DNA from 2 places in the Pseudoflavonifractor hominis genome. Region 1 is predicted to be linked to the other one. Evidence: riboswitches for the same ligand, from Rfam matches in the RefSeq annotation. Region 1 holds a riboswitch; the other holds the start of a gene.
What was found. Region 1 has a riboswitch for thiamine pyrophosphate ahead of H8S34_RS04550 (energy-coupled thiamine transporter ThiT). Riboswitches for the same ligand answer to the same signal wherever they lie in the genome.

Region 1 (7,284 bases):
CAAATCCCTGGCCGCCGCCTTCCCGGTGACGGTCCCCGTCCTGATGGGGTATCTGGCCATCGGCATGGCCTTTGGCTTCATGCTCCAGGCCATCGGATACAATTTCATCTGGGCCTTTTTCATGAGTCTGACCATCTACGCCGGTTCCGGACAGTATCTGGGGGTGAGCCTGCTCTCCTCGGCCGCCGCTCTGAGCACCGTGGCCGTGATGACCCTGCTCATCAATTTCCGCCACCTGGTCTACGGGCTCTCCATGCTGGAAAAATTCCGGGGCATGGGCCTGCGCAAGTTCTACATGATCTTTTCCCTCACGGATGAGACCTATGCGCTGCTCAGCTCGGTGCAGCCCCCCGTGGGCGTGGACCCCAGGAATTTCTATTTTTCCATCGCCCTGCTGGATCAGTCCTACTGGATTTTAGGCTCGGTCATCGGCGCGGTGGCGGGGGCCCTTTTGCCCATCGACACCACCGGCATCGACTTTGCCATGACCGCCCTCTTTGTGGTCATCGCCGTGGACCAGTGGAGCGCCTACAAGCGCCATCTCCCCGCCCTGCTGGGGGCCGGGGTGACCCTGCTGAGTCTCTTCCTGGTGGGGGCGGAGAACATGCTTCTGCCCGCCCTGGGCGTGATCGTGCTGGTGCTGCTCCTGCTGCGCCAGCGTCTGGATGAGCGCGGCACCGCCGCCGGAGAGGAGGAAACCACATGCTGACCCCTATACAGGCCGTGGCCGCCATCGCCGTGATGGCGGTGGTCACCTTTTTGACCCGGGCCCTGCCCTTTCTCCTCTTTGACCGGGGAGACCATCCGCCCAAGCTAGTGCTCTATCTGGGCCGGGTGCTGCCCCCCGCCATCATCGCCATGCTCATCATCTACTGTCTCAAGGGCCCGCTTCTGGCCCTGCGGGACGGCTTTCCCCATCTGCTCCCCCTCCAGGCCGCGGGGGAGTGGCTCCCCGCCTTCCTGTCGGTACTGGTGGTGGCCCTCCTCCACCTGTGGAAGCGCAACACGCTCCTCTCCATCTTCGGGGGGACGGTGCTCTACATGGTACTGGTCCAGGCGGTCTTTCCCTGAGAGGCAAAGCTGCCCTCCGGCGCAGGATTGCGCGCCGGAGGGCAGTTTTTTCACGCTTTTCACGGCCGGGCCGGATAGCGCCCGTCCAGGATGCCAATGATCTCGGCCACGCAGCTCTCGTCGCAGGAGGAGACCAGGCGGGCTCCCCACTCCCGCACCACAGGGGCGCAGTTGGACGGGGCAAAGGGGATGGCCGAGCGCGCCAGCATGGGGATGTCGTTCTCATTGTCTCCCACGCAGTAAATGTGCTCCGCTCCGATCCCCAGGCGGCGGGCCAGTTCCTCCACCATGCCGCCCTTGTTGCTCCCCTTGGCGGTGAGCTCCAGCAGCACCTGGTTGGAGAAGATGGCCTCATAGTACTCTCCCCAGCGGGAGAGGATGTACTCCCGGGCCCGCTCCAGCACGCTGCGGCGGTCGTGCTCCAGCAGGACCTTGGAGAGGGGGCCGGGGATGTCCCGGATGGCCTTCTCCTCTCCGGGCGCGCCCACCCGCGCCAGATGGTTGCGGGTGATGATGTTGGGATTGTGGAGGTAGATGTCGTCCCCGTGGTAGGCCTCCAGCCCGATCTCGGGGACCACGAAGGTCAGCTCCATCAGGTCCCCCAGGACCCGCTCGGGCAGGAAGGTCTCACAGACCATCTCTCCCCGGTCGAAATCGTACAGGGCCGAGCCGTTGGACAGGATGACCGGCGCATTGATGGGGGCCAGGGAAGCGCAGGGGGCAAAGGCAGGCCGGGCCCGGCCCGTGGCCACCGTAAAACGTCCGCCCTCCGCCGTAAAGTAGGCGATGGCCTCCACATTCTCCCGGGACACGGTCAGATCCGTCCCGTAGAGGGTGTCGTCAAAATCACTTACCAGCAGTACGCCGTCAAACTTGCCCAAGGGATCACCCTACCTTCCTTCTTATTCGATGTCCGCGCCGGTCAGATACCGCCCCATGGGCCGGTAGAGCAGCGCCCCGATGACCAGCGCCAACACCATGTTGGGCAGCATATACACCCCGTTGTAGAGCAGGGAGTAGAGCCAGGGGCTGGTCATGGTCATGCTCAGAAACTCCTCCGGCATGTACTCGGCCCAGATGGTGGCACCCACCACATAGTGCACCAGGAACCGCCCGGCGCAGCCCAGCACGGTCCCGGCAAAGATGCCCCAGCGGCGGCCCCGGAACACACCGGCCAGGCCCAGCGCCGTGAAGGCCAGCAGATAGTCCCCCAGGATGGACTGCCACCCCAGAGCAAAGCCGCCGTCAAACATAAATTGCAGGATGCCCAGCACAAGGCCGCCCAGCAGCCCGTCCTTCCAGCCCCAGCGCACCGCAAAGAGCAGCACCGGGAACATGGCCGGGGTCAGGGCGCCGCCGTTGGGCAGCTCCAGAAACTTCACATAGCTGAGGATCTGGGCGGCCGCCACCAAAAGGGCCCCCTCACACAGCATGCGCACCCGGGTCCGGCTGGCCCGGGGTCTGGCTTCCATGGTCAGGTTCATATCGTTTTCCTCCTAAAAAGATGTACCGCAGCGCAGCCCCTGGGCGCAGTGCGGTACGAGTGAAACGACATGGTCCTTCCCCGTATGAATCCAACTTCCTACGCCGGCATGATCCGGATCAGGTCAAGGGTCCCCGCGCGGCGCTACGCGCGGATCTCAGCCGGACTTGCGCCCGACACCCCTGGGATTTGGAGTTGTTCTGTGGTTATACCCTATTCTATACCGGCCCCGTTTCCCTTGTCAAGGCGCGGCACTCATCCGGCGCAGCTTGGCCAGCACGGCCTGGAACCAGTCGGGCAGAGGGCACTCCACCGTGATGCGCTCCCCGGTGCGGGGGTGGACGAAGGAGAGCCGCCGGGCGTGGAGACACTGGCCCGCCAGGCCGGGGTAGGGACGCTTGCTCCCGTACACCACGTCCCCCAGCAGGGGGTGGCCGATGGACGCCATGTGTACCCGGATCTGGTGGGTGCGCCCGGTCTCCAGACGGCACTGGATGTAGGCGTATCCGCTCAGCCGCTCCAGCACGGTCCAGTGGGTGACGGCCTCCCGCCCCTCCGGGTCCACCGCCATGCGCTTGCGGTCGGTGCGGTGCCGGGCAATGGGGGCGTTCACGGTGCCCCGGTCCTCCCGGAGGTTGCCCACGCAGATGGCCTCATACTCCCGGTAGAGGGAGTGGTCCTGGAGCTGTTCGGCCAGTCCCAGATGGGCAAAGTCGTTCTTGGCGGCGATGAGCAGGCCGGAGGTGTCCCGGTCGATCCGGTGCACGATGCCGGGCCGCAGCTCCCCGTTGATGCCCGAGAGGCTGTCGCCGCAGTGGTGGAGGAGGGCATTGACCAGCGTGCCGTCCGGGTGGCCGGCGGCCGGGTGGACTACCATGCCAACGGGCTTGTTGACCACGATGACGTCGTCGTCCTCATACACCACGTCCAGCGGAATGTCCTGGGGCAGGATGTCCACCGGCTCTGGCTCCGGGAGGGAGAGGATCAGCGTATCCCCTTCGGTGAGCTTCTCGTTCTTTTTCACGGAGGCGCCGTTTTTCCGCACCGCCCCCTCCTCCAGCAGCCGCTGGGCAGCGGAGCGGGTGAGGCCCTCCACCGTCCGGGCCAGGAAGCTGTCGGCCCGCTCGCCGGTCCGGTCAGCCCGCAGTTCCAGCGTCGTCATGGCCGCTCTCCTTTCCCTCCAGCTTCTCATAGAGGAAGAGATAGTAGGCGCAGAAGCCGATGCCCCCCAGCACCACGCAGATGTCGGCCACGTTAAAGACCGCGAAATTCATAAAGGTGGTCTCAAACATATCGGTGACAAAGTTGAAAAGGGCCCGGTCGATGAGGTTGCCCACCGCCCCGGCCAGCACCACCGCCACGCATACCCGGCCCAGCCGGGTCCGGGTGACCCAGCCCTTGACCAGCACCAGGACCAGCAGGACCGACACGACCAGCGAGAGCAGGGTGAGCATCCAGGTGTGCTCGGAGAACATGGAAAAGGCCGCCCCGGTGTTCTGCACATAGGTCAGATCCATCACATGGGGCAGGAAGGGGATGGACTCCCCCAGCGGGATGTTGGCCCGCACCAGGTATTTGACCACCTGGTCGATGGCCACCAGGGCCGCAACAAGCACTGCATACAGCATGAAAAGGCTCCTTTGGAAGTTAGAATCGTTTTATTTTATCACGGTTCCGGCGGTGTGGCAACTGGAGTACGCCTGCCCGGCGGGGGGAGCGCGCCTGTTCGGCGGGAACCGCCTCCCCGGCGAGGGCACCGCTTTCTTTTCCGTAAGAAAGCGGCGGGAAAGAACGGGCCGGGGGATGGTTCCCCCGGCGCCCCCTCAAAGTACGCCCCAACGGGCTGGGCTGAAAGTCTCAGCAATTGCAAAAGCCCGATGGGCCAAAGGCAATGGCGGCTGCCTATGAGGTACCCGGTGAGCTTGTCAATAAACGGAAGCACTCTCTCCCGACGGCAGTCGAAGCCGGGGGCTTCCGCAAGCACCAGACCAAAACCTCTCTTCAGCGGCGGAAATCTTCCCCCGATATGGGTACGCACCTTTGCTGACGCGGTTCCCTCTGTTCCGCCGGGGGTGCACTGAGGGGGAGGTCCGGAGGGGGAAGCGTCCTCGTTCCCCCTCCGGCGTTTTCTTTCCCTCCTCTTTCTTTTCGAAAAGAAAGAGGAGTTCCCGCCGAACAGGCGCGCCCGTCCGGCGAGGACACCGGCAAAAGGCCGATTATTCCTCCGGCTTCACGGGGATCTTGCCGTGCTCCTTCTCGTACTGCTCCAGATAGGTCTCCACCGCCAGGCAGAGCTGCATATTGATGGAGCGCTTGTCCCGTTTGGCTAAAACTTTAATTTTTTCCATATGCTCTTTTTCCAAGCGCAACGGATACGGATTGGCCTGTACAGACATCGTCGTCACTCCTAATGACTCTAATAGATGCTATTATCATACCCGCTCTACTTTTTTACAACAATAGTTCTAATAGATACAAATAGATATTGACTATATCTATCTAAATGATATTATATAGATACAAAGGAGGTGACACCTATGTCTAATTCCAAAAAAGACCAGTGCATTTCCGTCCAGGTCCCCCCGGAACTCAAGGCCAAAGCCCGCGCCCTGTCCAAGCAGACCAACCGCTCCCTGTCCCGCTATGTCCGCCTGGTGCTGCGCAGCCATATCCGGGAGTATGAATTGCTCTACGGCCCTGTCTCTACCGATCCGTGATAAAAGCCCGCTCCCGGAAGGTTCCGGGAGCGGGCTTTTTATAAAATCGGATTTTAAGGGGGAAATTAACCCTCCACCACGGCGGCGCAGCGGTCGCACAGCTCGGCGTGGTGACCCTCAGTCCCGATGGAATCGCAGTGGTTCCAGCAGCGGGGGCACTTGGGGGCCTCAGAGAGCTTCACGGCGATGGTGCAGGGGATGAGGGACTCCTCGTTCCGCTCGCCCTCCACCGCCTCGGTGGTGACAGTGACCTTGGACACGATGCACAGGCTGGCCAGGTCCACGCCGGCCAGGAAAGCGGCGTCCGCCTCAGACACGGAGAGGGTGATCTCGGTGTCCTGGGCCTTCTTAAACACGCCGGCATTGCGGGCGTTCTCCAGGGCCTTGTTCACCGCGTCGCGCAGGCTGACCAGCTTCTCCCAGCGGGCCTTGGCGGCCTCGTCCAGGGCATAGGCGGCGTTGTCGCCGGGCATCTCGTTGAAGAGAACGCTCTCGCCGTCCACGTCCTTGGCGTGCTTCATGGCGTGCCAGATCTCGTCGGAGGTGAAGGCCAGGATGGGGGCGATGAGCCGGGTCATGCCGTCCAGGATGCTGTACAGGGCGGTCTGGGCGGAGCGGCGCTCGGCCTCATTGCCGCAGTAGAGGCGGTCCTTGATGATGTCCAGATAGAAGTTGGACATATCCACCACGCAGAAGTTGTAGACGGCGCGGTAGACAGCGTGGAACTCATAGCGGTCGTAGGCGGCGCGCACGGTCTTGACCAGCTCGTTGAAGCGGTACAGCGCGTAGCGGTCCAGCTCCATCAGGTTCTCCACGGCCACGGCGTCGGTGTCGGGCTCGAAGTCGCAGAGGTTGCCCAGCATGTAGCGGGCGGTGTTGCGGATCTTCAGGTAGGCCTGGGAGAGCTGCTTCATGATGTCCTTGGAGATGCGCATGTCCTGGGTGTAGTCGGCGCTGGCCACCCACAGGCGGAGCATGTCCGCACCGTAGTCCTTGATGACCTCCTCGGGGGCCACGGCGTTGCCCAGGGACTTGTGCATGGCTCTGCCCTCGCCGTCCACGGTCCAGCCGTGGGTGATGATCTGCTTGTAGGGAGCCACGCCCTTGGCGGCGATGGAGGTCAGCATGGAGGACTGGAACCAGCCGCGGTACTGATCGCCGCCCTCCAGGTAGACGTCGGCGGGGAAGTGGAGGTAGGGGCGCTCATCCAGCACGGCGGCGTGGGTGGAGCCGGAGTCGAACCACACGTCCATGATGTCGCTCTCCTTGGAGAAATGGGTCTTGCCGCACTTGGGGCAGACAAATCCCTCGGGCACCAGCTCGTCGGCGGTCTTGTCAAACCAGATGTTGGAGCCGTGCTCCCGGAAGAGAGCGGAGATGTGGGCGATGGTCTCAGAGGTGACGATGTCGGCGCCGCACTCATCGCAGTAGAAGATGGGGATGGGCACGCCCCACACGCGCTGGCGGCTGATGCACCAGTCGTTGCGCTCGGTGATCATGCTGGTCATGCGGTCCTTGCCCCAGTCAGGCTTCCACTGGATGGAGTCGCAGGCCTGGACGGCGGCGTCCTTGATGGCGTCCACGGAACAGAACCACTGCTCGGTAGCACGGTAGATGATGGGGTTCTTGCAGCGCCAGCAGTGGGGATAGGAGTGGGTGATGTTCTCCTTGGCGACCAGGAAGCCCTCCTTCTCCAGGTCCTCCACCACCATGTCGTTGCCCTTGGCGTAGAACTGGCCGTTGTAGCGCTCGTCGGTCATGACGCCCTTGGCGTTGACGGGAACGGGCACGCCGATGTGGGTGAGGCCGGCCTTGTCGTACTGCTGGCAGATCTGGAAGTCCTCGGCGCCGAAGCCGGGGGCGGTGTGGACGCAGCCGGAGCCGGCGTCCAGGGTGACGTGCTCGCCGTTAAGGATGACGCTCTCCCGGTCGAAGAGGGGATGCTTGGCGGTCATCAGCTCAAACTCGCTGCCCTTCAGAGTCGCCAGGACCTGGCAGGCCTCAAAGTCGATG
Region 2 (7,284 bases), on a different contig from region 1:
TTCGCCATAATAGCAGCCGCACCCATTTCCATGGCTTCACAAGCCTGCGAAGGTCTACCAATGCCAGCGTCCACGATAATAGGCAGATCAATCTCATCAATGAGAATCTGAATGAATTCTCTGGTTGCCAAACCCTTGTTAGAGCCGATGGGCGAAGCCAGAGGCATAATGGTAGCCGCGCCTGCATTCGCCATATCACGGGCAGCGTTCAGATCAGGATACATATAAGGCATGACAACAAAGCCTTCGTTTGCAAGAATCTCAGTAGCCTTAATGGTTTCCTGGTTGTCGGGCAGCAAATACTTGGTATCACGCATGATCTCTACCTTCACAAAATTACCGCAGCCAAGTTCTCTCGCAAGACGGGCAATACGGACAGCTTCCTCTGCGTTTCTTGCACCGGAGGTGTTGGGCAGCAGGGTGATGCCTTCTGGGATGTAGTCCAAAATGTTTTCATGCTCCTTGGTGTTTGCACGGCGAACAGCAAGCGTGATGATTTCTGCACCGGCATCTTTGATTGCAGCTTCAATGAGCTTCATGGAATACTTACCGGAACCCAAAATAAAACGTGAATTAAATTCGTGACCGCCAATGACGAGCTTATCGTTGTTAACCATAATAACTCCTTCTTTCTTATACTTCATATTTGCCTGCGAGGATACGCAGGACGGTATGAGCCTGATGTGCGGCGCAAAGCATAACACGAGGGGCCACCAGTCCAATGGTATTTGCCACATCGCTGACTTCATCACCGCATAGGTAAAATCGTTTCGTAACTTTTCTTGTTTTAATGGTATTGGGCGTATCTATACCAGCCATGCCGGAAGCTGCAACCAAATAGCACTGGGGTAATTGCTCTAAAACGCCGTTTACAATCATTGCCTTGCACTCTGCATCGTCAAATGCTTCACATACAATATCCGCGTCTTTTAGCAGACGCGCGAAATTTTCCTCTGTGATCTTTGCTGTTACAGCTTGGAGTTCCGTATAGGGGGCAATCTCTAACAGATTTTCCACAAGAGCATCTGCCTTGTAGGATCCGATTTGATTTGCCTTGTATTGCTGTCGGTGCAGATTGGTTATGTCTACACGGTCAAAATCAATCAGCAGCAGTTTACCGATTCCAACTCTTGCCAAAGCGACGGCGATATTTGATCCAAGACCGCCAAGGCCGCAAATTGCAACAGTTGCGGAAGAAAACTGTTTATAAAGTGTGGCTCCGTGGCGGGCAATCAAAGCGTCCGTCCATTCTTTTTTAGACGGTATCAATCAACCACCTCCCACAAAGCTGACGATCTCCAAACGATCGCCATCTTTAAGAATGGTATCATCGTACTGAGACTTAAATACGATGTCGCCATTTTGTTCAACTGCGATTCGTTTGGGATCATAGGCGGTTGTTGCCAGATACTCCGACACTGTCTTTCCTGCAACATCAAGTTCCGTGCCATTTACCTTTACCACGATTGCACCTCCAAAATAAAATACGGGAAACCTCCGATTTGGACGTTTCCCGCAACACTCACAAAAATCCCTACGTTGGCATTATCCAAATCAGGTTTATGGGTCGAAGGTTGCACCTTCCTCTCAGCCTGTCATACAAGCTCCCCGCTTTTTTTAATTGTAAAATAAAAACAGGAGACAACCCTTTCGGATGCCTCCTGTAAAAAATCCTTGTGTATGACTTCCTACGGCGGCATTATCCGCATCAGGTTATAGGGTCGAAGTTCGGTTACTTCCTCTCAGCCTGCAAACACAAGCTCCCCTGTATTTATTCGATTAGATATTGTACACCTTGTTTTATGAAAATACAATAGGCTATCTAAAAAAGCACAAAAAACACAAAGAGTAAGGAAGCAAAAGAGAACACATAATCTATGTGCATTTGACTCTTGCTTTTGTTTAAATCTGAGCGCATATATAGGCCGCCATATTTTCCCTTATAGGACTGGATAGGGGAGTAGGGAAGGGGGCAAATTGGCATCATATCAGGTGTCAATTTTTTCTTTTTACACGGAAAGGGAAGACGTAAGGGAGGAAAACGCAAGCGCGGGCAATTCAAATATCTCATCCGTTTTGCATGTTGGGTCATTATATGAATTTGGACATGTGTACGTAGGTGGAGGACACAAAAATTTTAAAAGTACAATAATAATACTAAAATGGCACAAAACATATCTGAATTTTCGATAGAAAAGTGTGGTGGGAAGCAGGAAGGAAGAGGATGGCAGAATCAAAATGGAACTGGATAGAAAGTGTATAAAAATTAAATTTTTCTATATTTGTGCCAGTGATTTATTCGTTATTGCAATTTGAGTTTTCATTCTAAGTCTGCTATCTTAACTTATGGATTTCCTTGCAACTTTAGAAAGAAAGAGGAGTTTTTCATGGCACACATCTGGGGTAAAAGAATTGGTACCACTGGCCTTGCCACGGTGTTGACGCTCTCAATGGCCGCCTGTGGCGGACAGAGCGCCGGGAGCGATCCTTCTGCGGCACCCACACAGGGGGGCTCGGAGGGAGAGAGCACGAAGGTGTTGGAAGTTTGGCTGCCGGCCAAGGCAACCGATGGCAACGATGCGGAGATCTGGGATGAGGTTGTGGCTCCCTTTGAGGAGGAGCACAACGTGGACGTTACCTTCCAGTTTATCTCCTGGAAAGACTATGAGGCCAAGTACAGCTCCGGTATTTCCACAGGGACCGGGCCGGACGTGGGCTATATGTATGTTGAGATGTTCCCCACCTATATCGATGCCGGCGCGGTGGAGGATCTGAGCAACTACCTGACGGAAGAGGATTATGCCACCTATACGACTCTGACGGACAAATACAAGATCTTCGGCAAGTTCTATGGTATCGCCCAGAGCGGTCCCCAGGCGGTCAGCGGCCTGGTCTACAACAAGACCATTCTGGACTCCATCGGGGAAGAGGCCCCCAAGACCTGGGATGATGTGATCCGCATTGCCCAGAAGGCCACCCAGGACACCGATGGCGACGGAAAGATTGACCAGTACGGTGTGGCCCAGGGCTGGGGCCAGACCTTCTATCAGGACCTGAACTGGAACTGGTATAACTTCATTTGGCAGGCCGGCGGCGACATCTTTGACGACGAGGGCAAGTGCATCATCAACAGCGAGCAGGGAATTGCGGCCGCGCAGCTGCTCTATGATCTGAAGAATACCTACAATGCCCTCCCTGAGGACACCATGTCCCTCATCAACAACGAGGCCTTTGACAACTACTTTGTGCCCGGAAATGCGGCCCTGGCCTTCGTGGGCACTTCGGAGAGCACCTTCAACAAGCTGGCTGACGGGGACTTCGAGTACGGCTTTACCTATGACCTCCAGGGCCCCAACGGCGATATGGGCGCCCGTGCCAGTGTAGACCAGATCGTGCTCATGTCCGCCTGTGAGGACAAGGAGCTGGGCTGGGAGCTGGTCAAGTACATGACGGGCCCCGAGGGAGGCGCCAAGTACCGCGAGCTGACCGGAAGCGCGCCCTCCACCGTGGGCGAGGAGGATCACGGCTATGAGGTGACCAAGGAGGCCCTGGCGGCCAGCCTGGATACCTCCATCCGGCCCATCAAGGCCGCCCGCCGTGCCACCGAGGTCTATGACTTCCTGTGGAAGACCCTGCAGGAGATGATGAACGGAAACGTCAGCCCCGAGGACGCCATGAACGAGGTGGCGGAATTCGCCAACAGCCTGGATTACGCTGCTCCGGCCAACTGATCGGCTGGGATTTCTGACAAACAGATTAAAAAACAGGCAAAGCAAGGCGGACGCCTGCTTTGCCTGTTTTTTTGGAAAGGCGGTTTTCTCAATGTATCCTGAAATCTACATGGATATCCTGAACAAATGCAATGCCCGGTGCAAATATTGCCTGACCGGTCAGGCCAACCGGACTGGATACAGCAGCCGGTTTCCGGCCTACTACATGGATGTCCCTACCTTTGACCGTCTGGCCCGGCATATGCTGGACCATCAGATCATGACGCCGGATGCGCTGTTCCACATCTACAACTGGTATGAGCCCACTCTGAACCCCCATCTTGCGGGGATTCTCAATTACATGCGGGAGCATGGGCTGCGGGTGGACATGAGCACCAATGCCGGGCGCTGTATGGATTTCTCTGGACTGGGGGACTGTGGGCATATGGAGAGCATCCTTTTCTCTATGCCGGGCTTCAGCCAGAGTTCCTACGACCGCATTCACGGGTTTGATTTTGAGCAGGTAAAGCAGAACATCCGCACCACCATGAAAGAGCTCCGCCGGAGAGGCTTCAAGGGAGATGCGTATATCAATTTCCACCTCTATCAGTTCAACCTTGGGGAGATCTATGGCGCCAAAGCGTTTGCCGATTCGGTCGGACTGCGTCTCCACTCCATTTTCGCCTACTTCAACGGTTCGGGAGAATTTGAGCCCTACCTGCGCGGTACGCTGAGTGCCGAGGAGATGAAAGACGCCACCCGGGAGATTTTCTTCGGGCATCTCTATGAGCTGGAGAAGCATGCAGAGAAGTACCTGGAACAGTTTGTGGAGCCGGAATCCATCACCCTGAGTGAATTCTGTAATGTCATCCCGGGCCGTGGCTGTAACGATGAGTCGAAGGTGTGCAGCATCTTTGATCTCCACAGCTATGAGGAGGTCAAAGCGGTCTACGACAGTCTGGCCGCAAAGCGGGGCAACGATCCCATTTACCGGCAGATCCATCTCTGGGCCCACAGCTATAAACTCTCCATGAATCATCTCTTTGGAATTCCTGATTAAGGTGGTGCAGTTATGTCAAAGGAGTTGGCATATCCCCGTCGGAAGAAACAGGACTGGAGCTCCTACCTCTACATCCTGCCCATGCTTGCCATTGTGATCTTTTTCTGGATCATTCCCATCCTGATCTCGGTGGTGCTGAGCTTCACGCAGTATAACGCCCTTTCTACCCCTCACTTTAATGGAGTGGAAAACTATAAAGCGCTGTTTGAGGACCGCATTTTCCGTCAGTCCCTCATCAATACGCTGATTTTTGTTATTACGGTGGTACCGGGACAGACCATCCTGGCCTTTTTGACGGCATCCTGGATCGACCGGAAGGGGAAAAACCCCGCCACGCAGTTTGTGCGGTGGGCCATGTTTATTCCAAGCCTGGCCTCTGTGAGCATTGTGGGCATTGTCTGCCGTATCCTGCTCAACAATCCCAGTTCTCCGCTGAACACGCTCTTTTCTCTTTTCGGGCTCAATCCCTCCCTACTGCTGGGCAGTGAGAAGGCCGCCTTTCCCACTCTGATCGTGATCGAGATCCTGATTGGGTCGGGCTACTATATGGTCATCTATCTGGCGGCCCTGTTGGATATTCCCCACAGCTACTATGAGGCGGCCAAGATCGACGGGGCCAGCCAGTTTCAGATCTTCTGGAAGATTACCTTCCCGCTGATGCGGCCCATGACCCTGCTGGTCATCCTGCTGGGGAGCATCTCGGCCTTCCAGAGTTTTGATCTGGTGTACACCATGACGGGAGGTGGACCGGGACGCTCCACGACCATGACGGCAATGGTCTACCTCTATCTGTACAGCTTCAAATACTCCAAGATCGGCTTCGCCATGGCCATCGGCAATGTGCTGATCCTGGTGATCGCTGTGCTCACCATCGTGCAGCGCAGACTGGCTGGCCGGAAAGAAAATATACTGTATTAAGGGGGGAGAGACATGAAAAAAGGATATTCCAAGGTGCTGAGTGCACTGGGGTATGTGTTTTTTGTATCCCTTGCACTCTTGATGCTGCTCCCCTTTGCGTATATGCTGGTCTGCTCCCTTCAGGAGACCTATTCACCCTATCTGATCAGCTTCAATCCGGCGGATTACACGCTGGACAACTTCCGAAAGACCTTTGCCGTGAGTGGCTTTTCCCTCTGGGTGCGCAACAGCATCGTGATCTCCTTAGCCGGTGTACTGCTGACCCTGGCGGTGTGCAGTCTGGGCGCCTTTGCCTTTGCCAAAAAGCATTTCCGGGGAAGCCGGGGACTCATGAACTTCCTCATGATTTCGATGGCCATCCCGTTCACCGCCACGGTGGTTCCCCTCTGGCTGATGATGGGGAAGCTGAAAATGATCGACAACTTTTTCCCGCTGATCGCCCCCATTCCCTCCATGCTGGGACTGCTCCTGATCCGGCAGGCTATCCTGGCCCTGCCCAAGGAGCTCTTTGAGAGCGCCCGGGTGGATGGCTGCCGGGATTTCCGGATCTACTGGAACATTGTCCTGCCGGTCATCCGGCCCATCCTGATCACGGTGGCCATTCTCTATTTTGCCCGGAGCTGGAACAGCTTCCTCTGGCCTCTGATCATCTCCAATACCGACGCCACACGGACCCTCCCGGTGGGACTTGCCTCCATCCAGGGGACCCACACCATCAACTATGGCATCACCATGGCCGGGGCGCTGATGAATTTCCTGCCGCCCTTTTTGGTGTATGTCTTTTTCCAACGCTATTTTATTGCCGGAATTGCCGGAACAGGAATCAAAAACTGACTGTTTGGGAGGTTACACAGATGCAGATACAAACGATGACCTGCCGCTTCTGCGACCGGGAGTGCCATATGGCGGTGTCACTGGATGCCGCCGGCCGGCCAGCGGCCATCCGTCCGGCCCATGAGGAGGGAACCATCTCCTGCCCCACGGGGCTTCATGCCCTGGAGCTTATGAACCATGCACAGCGGGTAAAACACCCCATGCGCCGGGTCGGACCGCGGGGGAGCGGCCAGTGGGAGGAGATCTCCTGGGACGAGGCCTTTGACCTGGCGACCCGGGAGCTTCAAAAGACCCTGGATCAGATGGGACCGGAGGGACTGCTCTTCATCAAGGGCTTCAATAAGCCGTTGCAGAGCGCGGTCTTTGACCGGCTGGCCAATCTGCTGGGGGTACCCAACCGGCTGGGTGCAGGGAACATGTGCCATCAGGCCCAAGCCCAGTCCTTTGTGGACACCTTCGGCTTTCCGGCGGACCGGCGCATCACGGCGGAGACCCGGACGGTGGTACTCTGGGGCTCCAATCCCAGCAATACCATGCGCTGGGTGCAGCGGGATATTGCCGAGATGAAACGGGCCGGGGGACGTCTGGTGGTGGTGGATCCGCTGCCCACCCGGATGACCGAGCTGGCCGATCTCTGGCTGCCCATCCGTCCCGGCACGGACATGGCGCTGGCCCTGGGGTGGATGCGCCTCATTTTGGAGGAGGGCTGGGAGGATGCCGACCTGCTCAGCCGGTGGGCGACCGGCCTGGAGGATATCCGCA

Region 2: another riboswitch for thiamine pyrophosphate. It lies ahead of thiS (sulfur carrier protein ThiS); the one in region 1 lies ahead of H8S34_RS04550 (energy-coupled thiamine transporter ThiT).

The regions. Positions count from the first base shown of each region.
Region 1 covers NZ_JACOPR010000002.1:372,281-379,564, forward strand. Annotated here, with positions in the region: gene H8S34_RS04535 (AzlC family ABC transporter permease) at 1-709, shown strand, start outside; gene H8S34_RS04540 (branched-chain amino acid transporter permease) at 703-1,071, shown strand; gene H8S34_RS04545 (HAD-IIB family hydrolase) at 1,131-1,952, opposite strand; gene H8S34_RS04550 (energy-coupled thiamine transporter ThiT) at 1,974-2,555, opposite strand; TPP riboswitch at 2,634-2,748, opposite strand; gene H8S34_RS04555 (RluA family pseudouridine synthase) at 2,796-3,716, opposite strand; gene lspA (signal peptidase II) at 3,691-4,182, opposite strand; gene H8S34_RS15325 (hypothetical protein) at 4,771-4,902, opposite strand; gene H8S34_RS04565 (hypothetical protein) at 5,092-5,271, shown strand; gene ileS (isoleucine--tRNA ligase) at 5,337-7,284, opposite strand, start outside.
Region 2 covers NZ_JACOPR010000005.1:2,463-9,746, forward strand. Annotated here, with positions in the region: gene H8S34_RS09015 (thiazole synthase) at 1-617, opposite strand, end outside; gene thiF (thiamine biosynthesis protein ThiF) at 634-1,269, opposite strand; gene thiS (sulfur carrier protein ThiS) at 1,270-1,464, opposite strand; TPP riboswitch at 1,515-1,621, opposite strand; TPP riboswitch at 1,669-1,777, opposite strand; gene H8S34_RS09030 (ABC transporter substrate-binding protein) at 2,388-3,731, shown strand; gene H8S34_RS09035 (radical SAM protein) at 3,823-4,770, shown strand; gene H8S34_RS09040 (carbohydrate ABC transporter permease) at 4,783-5,688, shown strand; gene H8S34_RS09045 (carbohydrate ABC transporter permease) at 5,701-6,522, shown strand; gene H8S34_RS09050 (molybdopterin-containing oxidoreductase family protein) at 6,543-7,284, shown strand, end outside.